2 regions of the Brevibacillus humidisoli genome follow, and region 1 is predicted to be linked to the other one. Evidence: riboswitches for the same ligand, from Rfam matches in the RefSeq annotation. Region 1 holds a riboswitch; the other holds the start of a gene.
What was found. Region 1 has a riboswitch for cobalamin ahead of LOK74_RS19745 (helical backbone metal receptor). Riboswitches for the same ligand answer to the same signal wherever they lie in the genome.

Region 1 (7,797 bases):
GAGGAACAGATCTTCTTCGTTGCGGATTTCCCGTCTGATCTCTCTGCGGTAGCGGACGTAAAAGAGCTCTTCGTAACCCTGCATCAGCGTCTTCCAACGTTCTCTGATCTCCATCGCTTCACTTCCTCTCTCGCTGCCTGGTTAGCATTTGCAAAACTTTGTCAGCAATCAGATCATACCGGGGGATCTCCCCGGCAGCGACTAGTTCGCCGTTGACAAAGATCGCTTTTGTATGAAATCCACGGCTGAAGTGCATCAGCATCTGCGACAGCGGCACTTTTTTTCTGCGCCACTGCCGCCACAAAACAACCACGAACAGAATGATGTTGCGTGGATCGATGACATCCAACTCCACTTGCTCCCCGAATTGTTCATCCAGTCGGCGGTAGAGGAGGCCCATCTCCTCCATGATCTGGCGGCGTTCGCGGAACAATCGCTCACCAGTCACTTCCGAGAGGTTGATTAGATCACCGGAGAGACGGCCGCAGCAGCCGCTGTTGGACATCTGCTGTTCCGCTTCCCGTACAAACAGCACATGCACCTTTTCCATCGCTACCATCTCCCAAAAGATAAGGAGCCGCATGGGCGGCTCCTTCCCGTATCTGGATCAGCCCGGAATGTCCTTGGAATAATCTTTTCCAGTGGCAAATACTCGGACGGCCTCGAGGACGATCCAGGCGGCGAAGACGAGGATGACGGCACCGAGGAAGAACAGCAGCATTTTGCCTTCCTGGCCCATCCACTGGGTAAACACCTGCTGAGCCATCGCCCAGATCGTAACGAACAGGATGAACAACATCGGCAGCAGCGTCGGCAGGTAGTTGCGGCCCAATCGTTTGAGCCAGATCGTGACGATCAAGAGCGAGATGCCGGCTAACAGCTGGTTGGAGGTCCCAAACAACGGCCAGAGGTGATAACCGCCGGAACCAAACCCGTTGGCGCCGCCCGGTGTTAGTGCCAACGCTGCGCTGGCCAGAACGGCGATCGCTGTAGCGGTTCGATTGCCGGTAATTACTTTGATCTTGTATTCACTGCCGATTTCTGCAATGATATAGCGCATCAGCCGTACCGAACTATCCAGAGTGGTCGCGGCAAAGCTAACCACAACCACGGCGACGATCGTCTTGCCAAGCGTCGGATCAATCGCCAGTCCGCTGGCCAGATTGGCTGCGCCATTGACGAAAGAGCTTAAGCCGTTTTTGCTGGCATCGGCAAAAGAGGCGTATTTGCTGGAAAAATCGACTACGGAGAAAGCAGTGGCAACGGCAATGACGGAGATCAGAGCGAGAATCCCTTCACCGACCGACCCGAGATAGCCGACGTAGCGGGCGTCTGTCTCTTTATCCAACTGCTTGGACGTAGTGCCGGACGAGACCAGTCCGTGAAAACCGGATATCGCACCGCAGGCGATGGTGATAAACAAGAGAGGCCACCAGGATACGTCGTTGGCACTGGAGTTGACGACTGGTGCCGTGACCTCAGGAGCCAGGAACAACAGGCCCAGGTATAGGACAATCAGCCCGATGATCAACTGGTGCGAGTTGATGTAGTCCCGCGGCTGCAACAAGGTCCAGACCGGCAGGCTGGAAGCGAAGAAACAGTATACGAACAGCACTACGATCCAGATCAAAAAGGTAGTCTCGGTGGCGTTCAGCCCCATAAAGACGTTTGCCGCTTCGGCACCGCCCAGGTAGTCGACGAAGTTGATCTGCAGAGCAGGCACATAGCTGGCGACGACAGCTGTGCCCCACATCACGACCAGCGCGATGACTGAGGGAAGCAGCAAGCTTCCGCCGGAACGATAGACGCGATAGCCGATCCAGATGGCAAGCGGGATCTCGATGAAAATCGGCAGGACAGAAGCGGGGAAAGAGATAAACAAGTTGGCGATCACCCAGGCAAACACCGCATTCACCATCAGCACAAGGATGAGAATGATGAATAAGAAGAGCATTTTAGCACGCTGGCCGATGATGCGGTTTGCGAGGGTGCCCATTGACTGGCCTTTGTGTCGGGCCGAGATGACCAGGGTTCCGAAGTCATGCACACCTGCTGCGAAGATCGTGCCTAGGACGACCCAGAGAAAAGCAGGCAGCCATCCCCAGTAGACGGCGATAGCCGGACCGAGTATGGGGGCAGCTCCAGCTATGGATGTGAAGTGGTGCCCCCACAAGATTTCTTTCTTCGTCGGGACGAAATCCACACCGTCCTTGTAGCGGTGGGCAGGGGTGACGAAGGTTGGATCCAATCGGTAGATTTTCTCGGCGATGAACTTGCTGTAAAACTGATAACCGAAGAAAAAGCAGAGCAGTCCGACGACAGCAATACCGATTGACATGTACGAAGCCTCCTTTATGCATTTTTTAGGGCAAGCGTCATAGGTCAATGTTCAGGCAAACGCTTACATTCAAAATTATTCGATTATTTGCAGAAAAATCCTTTCCAAATAGTCTGTTTTTTCTATATATACGCTGAACAAACAAAATATCGTATGTTGTCCTTTTCGTAGATGGACAGGAAGTTGAGCCAGAGACTATGAGAGAAAGCAGTGCCTTACTGAAGAACAAGCCGTAAAAGCCTTTCATCCGAACCAAAGGATAGCGACGAAAATCGGCATTGTCAGGATCACCCTCCCCTCACTGAATCATCAGGCGACAGTACGGATCGACGAAAGAACGCTCAATGAAGGAGGTTCAACGAAGTGGGAAGGTTCGGGAAAAGGATTGAAAGGAGAGCCTTATAGGATTAAAATATTTTTAACGTAAAATATTGGTTGTGGGTGAGAGAACACATAGGTGCATGTGCTTGCCTAAGATGGAGAGGAGTGGGAAGGTTGGTTCAGATCAAACGTTTGACAGAGTGTACGTTGGAAGAAGCGGTTACAGCCTGGAACAAAGGGTTCACTGGATACTACGTAGATGCGTCGACGACAGCAGACAAGTTCGTCAGCCGGATGGGGCAGGAGGATTTATCCCCCTCGCTATCGGTCGTCGCATGTATTGAAGGCAGGCCAGCCGGACTGACGTTGAGCGGGCTGCGGACGATCCATGGCCGGAAAGTGGCGTGGAACGGGGGCACCTGTGTGGCTCCTGAGTGGCGCGGCAAGGGCGTCGGAGAAATCATGATCAAAGCCGCCCTGGAACGGTATGAGCAGGAGGGAGTGGACACGGCAACCCTGGAGGCTTTTGTTCAAAACGAGTCAGCGATCTCCCTCTATCGCAAAATGGGCTACCAGGTCGTCGATCGACTCTTATTTCTGGAACGAACCGGTCCATTTACAGCCGAACCGTTTGCACAAAGCGGTGAGGATCTCTACACCATTCGCAGAGTGACACCCCGTGAAGTGGGGCTGCTCCCGTTTTACCCAAGACTGGCACCGTGGCAGACCCAATGGCAAAGTGCCAAAGAGGGAGAGGGACTGCTAGTCATCGATCAGAAGGGGGCAGTTGTTGGATTCGCCTTATATAGACGGGTCTATGACGAAGCGGGGGCGGTGCAGGCGATCTTTCTGCTGCAGTGCGATGCACATCCGGAAGTGGATGATGCTGACGGGATTATCCGCACAGCGCTCACAGAACTGTTTGCTCCTTACGATCTGTCCTGCCGCCGCAGTACGTTTAACCTGCCGGCCTCCCGTCAGCGGTTGGTTCAGCTTCTCACAACAGCAGGGTTTCAACCCACTGTGGAGCAGGTGTTCATGACGCGGCAAAGCTGATAGACAAACCGGACGTTCCCGTATTATGATTATGACGGATAAACGGATAACCATCGAACAGGTGCATGTCCATGCTTAATAGGGAATTCGGTGCATAACCCGACACGGTCCCCGCCACTGTAAAGGTGAGTTCCCCTGGATGAAGCCACTGAATACGTTCGGGAAGGCACAGAGGAGTGATGAACCTGAGTCAGGAGACCTGCCTGTTCGCGATTCACGTGCAACCTACGGGTGATAGGGAAGTGTGAGGGTGTTTCGAGATGATTCATTCTCATGGCTGAACTGGCATTTCTGACCACACTGCCCGGTTGGAAATGCTTTTTTGTTTGGTACGGACAATCGGATGGAGGTCATAATCATGTACAAAAAATGGATCAGTCTGTTGATGGCAGTCTTCCTGTTGATCGCCTTGGCTGGCTGCGGGAGCGATGAGGCACAATCTGTTCCGCAGGGTCAGTCTGCAGGGTCTGCAAGTCAGCCATCGGCACAGCAGCCAAGTCCGTCGAGTGCGACGTCTGGGGAAGGAGAACAAACTGGCTTTCCAGTCACACTGGCAGATGGCAGCGGGGCGGAGGTTGTAATCGAAAAGCGGCCGGAACGGATTGCTTCCGTCACGCTGGGGACCGATGAGATCTTGCTCTCGCTGGTGGATAAACAGCGTCTGGTCGCCGTCACCCAGTACTCGACCGATCCGGGCATTTCCAACGTTGCTGGACAGACAGATGACATTGCGGCTAAAATCGAGAGCTCCAATGCAGAACAGATTATTGCGCTCAATCCCGATCTCGTCTTAGTCGCCAGCTATACGTCGCCGGATGTCGTCAAACAACTGCGTGATGCCGGTTTGACCGTGTTTATGTTTTCGTTTGTCGATTCCATTGACCAGATGAAAGAAAATATCCTGACGATTGGCAAAGTGGTAGGAGAAGAGGAGAAGGCGAAGCAAATCGTCGCCGACATGGATGCCCGGCTGGCCGCTGTCGCCGAGAAGGTGGAGAAGATCGATGATCGCCCCACTGTGCTCAACTACACGCCCGATGGCTACACGGGCGGAAAAGGTACGTCCAATGACGATATCATCACCAGGGCGGGCGGGATTAATCTGGCTGCCGAGGCGGGCATCGAGGGCTGGAAGCAAATCTCCCTGGAAAAGGTGGTTGAACTAAATCCAGACGTGATCCTGTTGAGCGACTGGAATCCAGGGCACCCCAACTTCGCAGAAACACTGCGGAATGATCCGATCCTGAAAAACGTAGCCGCCGTAGAGGAAAGTCGTGTCGTGACCGTGCCTGGCAAACACTTGACTGCCGTTACCCAGTATGTCGTCAATGGTGTAGAAGATGTATACAACGTCCTCTATCAGTAAGGTACGGAAGAAAGCGACCGGGGAGTTGAAGGATCGCACCGTGCGCTTGTCGCTGTTCCCTCTGCTTCTGTTTTGCAGCCTTCTGCTGGCAGCCGTGATGATTGCCGCAACGGCAGCAGGGGCCGTAGCGATACCGTATCTGTCGACAGCCAAAATCATCTTGTCGCAGCTTCCGTGGATCAACCTGAGCGGCTGGGACCAGGCCCATGAGACAATCATCATGCAGATTCGGCTGCCGCGCGTCCTGGTTGCGGCTCTGGTGGGGGCTGCTCTCGGCGTCTCTGGAGCCGTGATGCAAGGGTTGTTTCGCAATTCGATGGCGGACCCAGGGATCATTGGCGTCTCCAGCGGCGGTTCACTGGGAGCGGTCATCGCGATCTACCTAGGCTTGGCTCAGCTTCATTATCTGCTGGTTCCGGCATTCGCTTTCTGCGGCGCCGCCGGCACGACGTTTCTCGTCTACCTGCTGGCAACCAGCCGAGGGCGCACTCCGATGGCCACATTGCTGTTGGCGGGGATTGCGGTTAGTTCGTTTCTCGGTGCGACAACCTCCCTGGTCCTCTCGTTTTCCAATGAAAACGTGATGCGGGAGATCTTGTTCTGGATGATGGGCGGTCTCTCGTCGCGCGGTTGGGCGCATGTGACGATGATTATGTTGCCGGTACTGCTCGGTATGGCGATCCTGTTCTGCTACGCGAGATACTTGAACATCCTGCTGTTAGGAGAGGAGACGGCTCATACCTTGGGGGTGAAGACCCAGAAGACGCGAAAGGTGCTGCTGGCAGTTACCTCCCTCGTCACCGGGGCGGCTGTCTCCGTCAGCGGTGTGATTGCATTTGTCGGCTTGGTGATTCCGCATATCATCCGCATTCTGATCGGTCCTGACCATCGGCTGCTGCTGCCGGTCAGCGCCTTTGGCGGTGCGATTTTTTTGATTGCGGCGGATACCTTTGCCCGGTTGGCGATTCGCCCGGCAGAACTGCAGGTGGGTATCGTCACCGCTTTTGTCGGCGCTCCGTTTTTTCTCTACCTGTTGCGCAAAAACAAAAAGACAAGTTTCTTCTGAGATCAGGCCAAAGAGCTTGTGTACGGTACAGGTGGGCAGCTAAGGCTGACCGGTCTGCTGTTGCTGTACGGTTGGCCGTGCGGGTGATTGTACGGATGACTGTGGGATCAGACGCAATCAGGCTTGGCAGACAGGACAAAAGAAAGTCTTGCGCGCCGAAAGCTTCTCACGTCGAATCGGACTGCCGCAGCGGAGACACGGCTCCCCTTCACGATCGTAGACGAGACAGTGACGGTTGTATCCTCCGGTTAGGCTGTCTCCCGCAAACAGCGGATTCTCCATATAGCCGCCGAGTGACACTGCTTTGGTTAGCACCCCGGTAATCGAGCGGTACAGACGGGCGATGTCACCTTCCTGCAGTTGGTTGCACTTGCGCATCGGCTTCAGCTGGGCTTGAAAACAGATTTCATCTGAGTAGCAGTTGCCGATCCCGGCGATAAACGATTGATCAGTCAGGGTTGGTTTCAGCATCCCTCTTTTGCCAACAAGCCGCTGACGCAGGCTCTGTTCGTCAAATGACAGGGCGAGCGGCTCCGGTCCAAGCGGGTCCAGCTTCTCATCGACAGCGTCAGTAGACAGCAGGTGAAGGTAGCCCAACCGCAGCCCGTGAAAAAACAGCTTGTCCTCTCCAAAGCAAAGGACGACTTGGGCGGTGCGATCCAGCTTTTCCTGCTGGCTGCCATAGTACAGAAATCCGCCTAGCATCAGGTGCAGCAGCAGGACAGTTCCGTTGTCCAAACGGAACAGCAGGTGCTTGGCCCGCCGTTCGACAGACAGCAAGCTGCGCTGCTGTACGGCATCGACAAACGCTGCGACAGGCAGATTGACCGATTTTTCTCGATTGATCATCACGCGGGTGATTCTGCGCCCGCTTATTTTTTCTGTCAGCAGTTTGCGGTAGGTCTCCATTTCAGGCAGTTCCGGCATGGCTGGCGCACTTCCTTTTTGTGTACAGGCTTCTTTCCGCGAAGAAAACAGGTAGAGAGATTGCTGCTCGGTTGTATCGTAGTATAAACGAATCGTCGGCACATATATGCAGCAGTGGACTTTTCAAGCACTTAGACGATTGCTGTCAAATCACTCTGCCAATGGGGTATGATAGGGGAAGAACAGGAAAACCAGCAAAACGGTTGCCAATTCACAGCAGCAGAGGACGGGAGATTTGTGACATGCAAAAAGTAGAGTTGATCGCGACGGCCACCTTCGGTTTGGAAGCGGTTGTTGCAGAAGAAGTAAAACAACTGGGGTACCAAGACGTACAGGTGGAAAACGGAAAAGTGACGTTTACTGCCGACATGTCAGCCATACCCCGCACCAACTTGTGGCTGAGAACTGCAGATCGCGTCCGCTTGAAGATCGGAGAGTTTCAGGCGACGACCTTTGACGAGCTGTTTGAACAGACCAAGGCACTTCCCTGGGCGGAGTGGATTCCAGAAGACGGTGCGTTTCCGGTAGAAGGGAAATCAGTCAAATCGACGCTGTTTAGCGTCTCCGACTGTCAGGCAATCGTCAAAAAGGCGATCGTGGAAAACCTGAAGCAAACGTATAGACGCGATTGGTTCGAAGAGACAGGTCCTCTCTACAAAATCGAAGTATCTCTATTGAAAGATATCGCCACACTGACAATTGACACCAGCGGCCCTGGCCTGC
Region 2 (7,797 bases), 480 kb from region 1:
GGCTTGTCTTCCCCGCTGTCGTAGACAAACACGCGAAGCGGCTGCTCCACCGGACCGAGCTGACGCGTGATCGCTTCCATCTCCCGTTTCATTTGGTCAATCAGTTGGTCCGCTCTCTCTTCCACTCTGAAGATGCGGCCGATATTGCGGATATCTTCGTAAACGTCTTCCACAGTAGGTGCTGTGATGTTGGACGACTCCTGGATGTACGTCTTGATGCCCATCTCTGCCAACTCTTCTACTGTTCCCAACTGTTTTTCGGTAAAGGCGCTTTTCCATCCAGCGTAGGCAAAGTCGGGATTGGCGGCGAGAAACACCTCTTTTGACGGGTACTCGTCGGCGAGCACCGGAACCTGTTCATAGGCCTCCTGATATTCCGGCAAAATCTGATCATCCAGGTAGGCAGTGCCCACCATCACATCTTGCAAGCCCAAGGCAAGCATCACCTCGGTGGCGTGCTGGTTTAGGGCAACCGCCCGCTGGGGAGGGGCGGAATAGGTAATCGTTCGCCCCATGTTGGTCAGCGTCACTTCCGTCTCCTCCGTCTGCTGACCCGAAACAGCAGCCGTCCCATTCGTCACTGCCTGTTCACCTTGACTACAAGCAGCCAAAGCAGAACCCAGCAAGCACAGCATCGCTACCCATATTTTTTGTTTCCACGTATAGATCATTTTGTTCCTCTGTCTCATGTCTTACTTCTCCTCTTGTCATGGTTTCCCGATTCGATTCACGTTGTCAAAAGAACCGCTGTTACCTTTCCGTCAGTGCAAACCGTTCAGCATGGGCGGCCAAATAGACGATGTGCGGTTTCCCTGTTTTGGGATGGACCGTCACTTCCGCCTCCACGCCAAACACGTCCCTAAGCAGTTCGGGCTTCAACACCTGCGCCGGATGGCCTGATGCCGCCAGCTGTCCGCTGTCCATCACAAACAGATAATCGCAGTAAGCCGCGGCAAGGTTCAGGTCATGCAAGGCGGCCACAACGGTCACTTCAAGCGCTCTGACCAGATCCATCAATTGGAGTTGGTATTGAATATCCAGATGGTTGGTCGGCTCGTCCAGGATCAGCCACTTGGCCTGCTGCGCCAGCGCTCTGGCAATCAGCACCCGCTGCTTTTCCCCTCCCGACAGGGTCAACAAACTGCGCTGCGCCGCGTCCAGCATGCCGACCCGCTGCAGCGCCTCTCTGACAATCGCTCGATCCTCTGCGGTATCGGGCTCCAGCATTCGTTTATGCGGGTTTCGGCCCATCAGGACGATTTCCTCTACTGTGAAGTCAAAGTGGACAGGCGTTTCCTGACTGACCACAGCCAGTTGACGCGACACTTGACGGGGCGTCTGCCGATAAAGTTCCTGATCGTCCAGACGAATCACGCCCACATCAGGCTGCAGGACGCGATACATCGTCTTGAGCAGAGTCGATTTCCCGCTGCCGTTTGGTCCGATCATGCCGACGAACTGTCCGGATCGGATAGACAGGGAGATTTCTCGAATAATCGCTTTTTCTCCGACCGAGACGGATACCTGGTCTACCTCCATGCTCATCTGTTTTCCCCTCCGAACGAGTAGCTTGACCGCCGCAGCAGCCAGATAAAAAACGGGCCGCCCGCCAACGCCGTGACGACACCGATTGGCAGTTCCCCGGGAGCCAGCAGCAGGCGGGCCAGTACATCAGCCCAGATCAGGATCACCGCGCCTAGCAGAGCGCTAACCGGCAGCACCCTACGATGATCAGACCCGACGACAAATCGAGCGATGTGCGGGACGATCAGCCCGACAAACCCGATCGAACCGCTGACGGCGACAACCACCCCGATTAGCAAAGAGAGCAGCACGATCAGCCATTTGCGAAAAGCATGGGTGTTGACGCCGAGTGTCGCCGCCGCTTCCTCCCCCATGAGCAAGGCATTGAGCAAGCGATATTGAAGCAGCAAGAAAACCATCCCGCCTGTCACCACCACGTAAGGAATCATGAGGTACTCCCATTTCGCTCCTGCCAAACTGCCCAGCATCCAAAACAGCGCATCGCGAATTCCATGCTCATTTGGGGCAGCCGTGACGATGAAGTTGGTGGCCGCTGACAGAATCATCGAGATGGAGACACCAGCCAGCAACAAACGGGTTGTCTGAATGCTCCCTGCCACCTGGGCCAACAAGTAGACGGCAAGCATCGCGACCATTGCTCCAGCAAAAGCGCCTAGTGTCAGGGCATACGTTCCCAGAAAAGAGAATGCCCCGAAGAGTATCACAAGTGTCGCGGCGACCGATGAACCCGATGAGATGCCCAGGATATACGGTTCAGCCAGAGGGTTACGCACCAACGCCTGGATTGCAGTCCCTACAACAGCCAATCCAGCGCCTACGACCGCGCCTAACAGGACGCGCGGCAGTCTGATCTCCCAGATGATCTGTTCCTGCGGCTTGCTCCAATCCTGTTCAATCAAGTCCCCGAAAATGGGTACATGCGATAACGCAATGTTCCACACGACAGCCGGCTGAATGCTGACCGGTCCAAGCATCACCGCCAATGTCGCCGACAGCAGCAGAAGACAAGTCAGCCCAGTCAGCACCGCTGTAAACCAGAGTGGATGATGACGTAGAGGCAAACCGCGGTCCGCCCTATTGGTTCCTCCTCCAAGCATCAAAAAACCCCATCCAGTCGGATGAGGTTTGGCGTGCGCACGTACTGATGGCAAAAAAGACAGAACGCTCTTTCGCTTCACTCTACAGTACACCTCTCCTTTCCGCGAAGGCATAATGGGTGCGGCAAACTAGGTAGGTCTCCTGGCTTCCGGATCATCGCACTCTTCCGCCTTCCCCGCTAGTGGCGAGTGGCATCGTGGAAAAGCGCTCCCTGGTTACAGTGGCGGGACCGCTCGGGATTTTCACCCGATTCCCTGTTACCCCTTGCTTCTGCAAGGGCACCTAGCTGCTCCTATTCAGTTCGCTATTGTTACGTATTCGGCTCGAAGCCCTCAAATCCTTTTTCCTAAGCAGGTTAGATCTTCGTCAGCGGTGCGACCTGCCGCGCAAACTCAGGCTCAGGTGCCTTCCGCTCTTGTTGAACAGCTTGTGGCTGCTTCAGGGACTGCAGGCAGAGATAGCAAAGAATGCCGAACAGACAGGTGATGATCGCAGAGTGAAGCATTGTAGCGTACAGGTGTAGCTCAAACCAGACAACAAATCCGCCGCTGATCACCTGCAGCGCGACCAGGATGAAAGCCAGCAGACTGGCCACGTAGACGTCCCGCCTCTCCTGCCGGTAGTAACGGAAAGCATAGACCAGCACGACTAACAGCAACAGGAACAGACAGGTAGCTGCCAGTCGGTGGATGAAGTGAATCGCCACTTGACCGGTCAGTTCCGGGATCAACTCTCCTCCCCGACAGAGGGGCCATTCATTGCAACCCATGCTGGAGCCGGTATGCCGCACGTATGCTCCGAGATAGACAACACCGTAGGCGTAGATAGCCACTCCCCAGACCAGATTGCGAAAACGGCGGGAAACCGGCTGCCGTACATATTGATCCCTTCTCTCCCGCTGCAGGACAAACAAAGTAAGCAACAGCACTCCGCTGAACGCGAGCAGAGAGAAGCCGAAGTGCAAGGCAAGCACCGCAGAGGACTGGGGCCAGATCACAGCAGATGCACCCAACAACGACTCCAGGATAATGAAGAAAAGGCCGATCATCGCCAATGCCCGAACTTCCGCATTACCGCGAAACCTTCGCCAAGCAACAATAGAAAAGAGGATCACCACCAAACCGGCCACACCGGTGATGAGGCGGTGCGAGTATTCGATCAGCGATTCCAGCGTATACTCCGGTACCCACTTGCCGTTGCACAGCGGCCAATCGTTGCCACAGCCCATCGCTGAGCCCGTCTTGGTCACCAGCGAACCGGCCAGCATCGTCAAGAACATCATCAGTGTTGCTGATATGGCCAGCCATCTCAGCCACCTCTCACCCCTACCCACGTTGCTTCACCTCGTTCCCTTTCATCCGATTGCAAATCTCCTGGCTCATCGTCCACCTGCTGGTATGACAGCAGTGTCAAGCTTAGTTATACCCACACAATAAGGTGGCACCCGCAATGCCTTGGCCATAGCGGATGCCTGCGATACGTTCCCATCAGCAAGCACCGAGCTTGCCTGCTTTTTCGCTTTTACAACGCACTCACAATAATAGCGAAACAGAGCACCGTCAGGTAAATCAACGAGTAGCTAAACGCCTTGCGCGCCCAGACCAGATCGTCCTCTGCTTTAAAACCTTTCAGCAAGATATATAAATACCCGATGCCGAGGATGAGCGCCGTGGCCAGGTAGACATAACCGAGATTGGCGTACAGCATGAGCAGGAGGGAAGCGGGAACCATCGGCGCGGCATAGTTGAACATCTGCCGCTTTGTTTCCGCAAAGCCCTTCACCACGGGCAGCATAGGGATGCCGCCTGCCCTATATTCCTCGGTCTTCAACATGGCCAGCGCCAAAAAGTGCGGCGGCTGCCAGAGGAACAGGATCAAGAAGAGCACCCACGCCCCCATCTCCACATTGTTCGTAACCGCTGCCCAGCCGATCAGCGGCGGGATGGCGCCGGAGATGCCGCCGATCACGGTGTTTAGCGTAGTTACCCGCTTAAGCGGTGTATAGATCAACACGTAGAAGATGTGACCCAGCAAACCAAGCACAGCGGTCAGAGGGTTGGCAAACAGGGCGAGCACAATCAGCCCGGCAACCAATAGCGCAATCCCGATCGCCAGTGCATTTCGCGGATGGATTCGCCCGGAAGCTAATCCACGATTTTTGGTCCGCTTCATCTTGGCATCCAGTTCTCGATCCCAGTAGTTGTTTAACGTTGCGCCCGATGCAATCACAAATGCCGTTCCCAAAAGCGTTAATACAAGTGTATGCAGCTCCAGTTTGTAACCAAAGGTAAACACAGCCAACCAATAGCCAGTAAACGTGGTAAGCAAGTTGGACAGGGTAATCCCCGGCTTGGTGAGATGCAGATAATCGCTCCACGTAGCCGGTTGCATCTGCCCATCGCTCTCTGCTTCCAAGGAAAGGCTGTCAGATTGGTAAGTAGCCTGCTGATCCATCCTTGCTAACCCCTTTCTGAGGTAAGTCGCACCGGCGTGACAGGTCGTCATCCTGCCTGTCGCCGGAGCATCTATCCTTTGCTCGTGTGTCTGAATAGATACACGTAACAGAGCAGAAAAACACCCGTTCGATACGCCTCTCATTGTAGCGAAATCTAGTCAACGGAGTCAACTTGAGCCCCTCATTGCAGTGCCTTGCTGCCTCCACATCATCTCACCGTAACTGTACCAGAATCAAGTGGTCTGTAGCGACGGCAATCTTGACAATTTTATAACACTGCCGCTCTTGTCAGGCATGTGAAGCAGCATTGGAAATATAAGCCTATTTTCGAGCTGAATGGCACCCTGCCCGGTGGGGACCCATACTGTGATAGTAGTCTACGGGACAGCGGCGGACTAAGATCACGACAATACGGTAAGGAAGGGATAAGCTGTATGGATTTGCAATTGATCATCATTGGTCTGTTTGTCGGTTTCCTCGTCGGTCTCACAGGGGTGGGCGGAGCTGCTCTGCTAACGCCAATTCTAGTGATGTTGGGGGTTCAGCCAACGATTGCCGTAGGAACAGACCTCGTCTACAACTCGATAACAAAAGTTTTTGGTGCCTTGCAACATTGGCGGCAGCGTACAGTCAACCTGCGGGTCGCCATGTACTTCGCGATCGGCAGCGTTCCCAGTGCGATTTTGGCGGTCAACTGCATCCAGTGGATTGAGCTTGTCTATGGCGGCGCTGATCTGATCATCAAAAAAGTGTTGGGGTTTGCTTTGATCCTGATCCCCATCGCGATGATTGTGAAAACGATACAAGATAGGCGGGAACCTCACCCCAACCGCTGGCAGCAGTTGTCTATCTCCGAAAAGAAAAAGATCACGATCACCATCGGTGCCGCTCTGGGCTTCATCGTCGGTCTTACCTCTATTGGAAGCGGCTCGCTGTTTGCGCTTGCCCTGATGTATTTTTTTCAGATGAGCGGGAAAGAAGTGGTCGGGACCGACATCGCTCACGCGTTTGTCCTTGTAACAGCAGCAGGACTCGTACACATGAGCTATGGCACTGTCGATTACCCGATCGTCTTTCAACTGTTGGCCGGCTCCATCCCCGGTGTGTTCATGGGAAGTATCCTCGCGACGCGCGTCCCTACCTTCATCCTGCGATTTGCCATCTCGACGATCATCTTCTATACCGGACTGAAGCTGCTCTGACCCCTCCCATCCTGTTCTTTCGCTCTGTTTTTTCCATCAAAAAATTTTTGAAACAGTGCTTGCAGACCATCTATCGTCTCATTACTCTATAGATACGCTATGTTTACAAAACAGAAAAGAGGATTGCGATGAGCAGATGGCAAGGGGTTTTAAAGCGGTATGACACCGCGATCTGGGTCAGGGTGTTCGGGACCGTGCTGACCACACTGACCGGATTTATGCTGCGTCCGTTTTTGGTGCTATACCTCTACGACAAACTGGATGGCTCGATCCTGCTGCCCATGGTGGTAGTCGGACTGCAGCCGCTAACCGGCATTCTCGTCACGCTCTGGGGCGGTGGGTTGACCGACCGCTATGGGAGAAAGCCGCTGATGGTGACAGCCTTGATCGTACAAACTCTATCGATGACAGGATTCATCTTCGCCGAGTCGGTGTGGGAATTCGCTGCCTTGACTCTGCTCAATGGTTTTGGCATGGCCTTGTTTTTCCCTGCGGCCAACGCCCAGGTAACCGATGTTGTACCAGAGGAGCAGCGGGCTGAAGTATTTGCCCTGCTTCATACCGCGCTTAACGTGGGAGCTGCTTGCGGCCCTCTGCTGGGGCTGGCATTGTTCACACAGAGTCCGGCGCTCGTATTTTCCTGTGCTGCAGCTGCTTCCCTGGTTTACCTGCTGACTGTACTTTGGAAAATCCCAGAGACCCTGCCAGCCGACCTTCGGCTGCGCTCCCTTCCAGTCAGCCGCCATCCCAAAATGAAGCTGACCCAGCACAAGCCGTTGTTGTGGATGACTTTGTTTGCCACACCGATTGGCCTGTTGTACGCCTATACGGAATCGGTGCTGCCGCTCCATCTTAAAGCCAACTTTGTCAACTATGAGACGGTATTCGTCTGGCTGATGACGATTAACGGGACAACCGTCATCCTGCTGCAGATCTGGCTGACCAAGAAAACGGAGCATCTCGCCTTGCACAACGTGATTCTGGTCGCATACCTGCTGTTTGCCACTGTGGCGTTCGGTTACGGTTTTGGCAAAGTATTCATCCTGCTCGCCCTGATCGAAATCGTCTTTACGATCGGTGAGATGCTGGTTGGCCCCCATATGCAAAAGGCCGTTTCCATCCTGGCTCCGCCAGAGATGCGGGGCCGCTATTTTTCTATTTATGGGCTAAACTGGCAGGTCGCTAAAGCAGTCGGTCCCTTGTTTGGCGGGGTGTTGCTTTCGGCGTTTGGCGGGGAATTGATGTTCTCCGTAGTGGCCGTGCTTCTCCTGGTCTCAGGATTGGCCCAGTACCGTCTGCTGAGGCAGCTCCGTCATGATTCACAGGTGAAGGCGACGGTGTCAACCGCCACGCGTACCGGGTAAACCGGTGGCGGGCGGGCGCTGCTTCGTCCCGGTTTCCGTCATTCGCACGTTTTGATTCCCTTTTCAGACCAGTCGTATATACATACAGAAAGATGTATCAGCAAGGTTGGGGAGGGAGCATCCAGTGATCACG

Region 2: another riboswitch for cobalamin. It lies ahead of LOK74_RS17445 (FecCD family ABC transporter permease); the one in region 1 lies ahead of LOK74_RS19745 (helical backbone metal receptor).

Annotation. Positions count from the first base shown of each region.
Region 1 is NZ_CP087263.1:4,047,484-4,055,280, reverse strand. It holds gene LOK74_RS19765 (cory-CC-star protein) at 1-84, opposite strand, end outside; gene LOK74_RS19760 (hypothetical protein) at 119-550, opposite strand; gene LOK74_RS19755 (carbon starvation CstA family protein) at 608-2,338, opposite strand; gene LOK74_RS19750 (GNAT family N-acetyltransferase) at 2,834-3,715, shown strand; cobalamin riboswitch at 3,760-3,936, shown strand; gene LOK74_RS19745 (helical backbone metal receptor) at 4,074-5,081, shown strand; gene LOK74_RS19740 (FecCD family ABC transporter permease) at 5,056-6,147, shown strand; gene LOK74_RS19735 (Fpg/Nei family DNA glycosylase) at 6,265-7,074, opposite strand; gene LOK74_RS19730 (THUMP domain-containing class I SAM-dependent RNA methyltransferase) at 7,317-7,797, shown strand, end outside.
Region 2 is NZ_CP087263.1:3,565,235-3,573,031, forward strand. It holds gene LOK74_RS17435 (ABC transporter substrate-binding protein) at 1-689, opposite strand, end outside; gene LOK74_RS17440 (heme ABC transporter ATP-binding protein) at 751-1,545, opposite strand; gene LOK74_RS17445 (FecCD family ABC transporter permease) at 1,542-2,642, opposite strand; cobalamin riboswitch at 2,758-2,944, opposite strand; gene LOK74_RS17450 (COX15/CtaA family protein) at 2,999-3,925, opposite strand; gene cyoE (heme o synthase) at 4,165-5,097, opposite strand; gene LOK74_RS17460 (sulfite exporter TauE/SafE family protein) at 5,533-6,300, shown strand; gene LOK74_RS17465 (MDR family MFS transporter) at 6,429-7,664, shown strand; gene map (type I methionyl aminopeptidase) at 7,789-7,797, shown strand, end outside.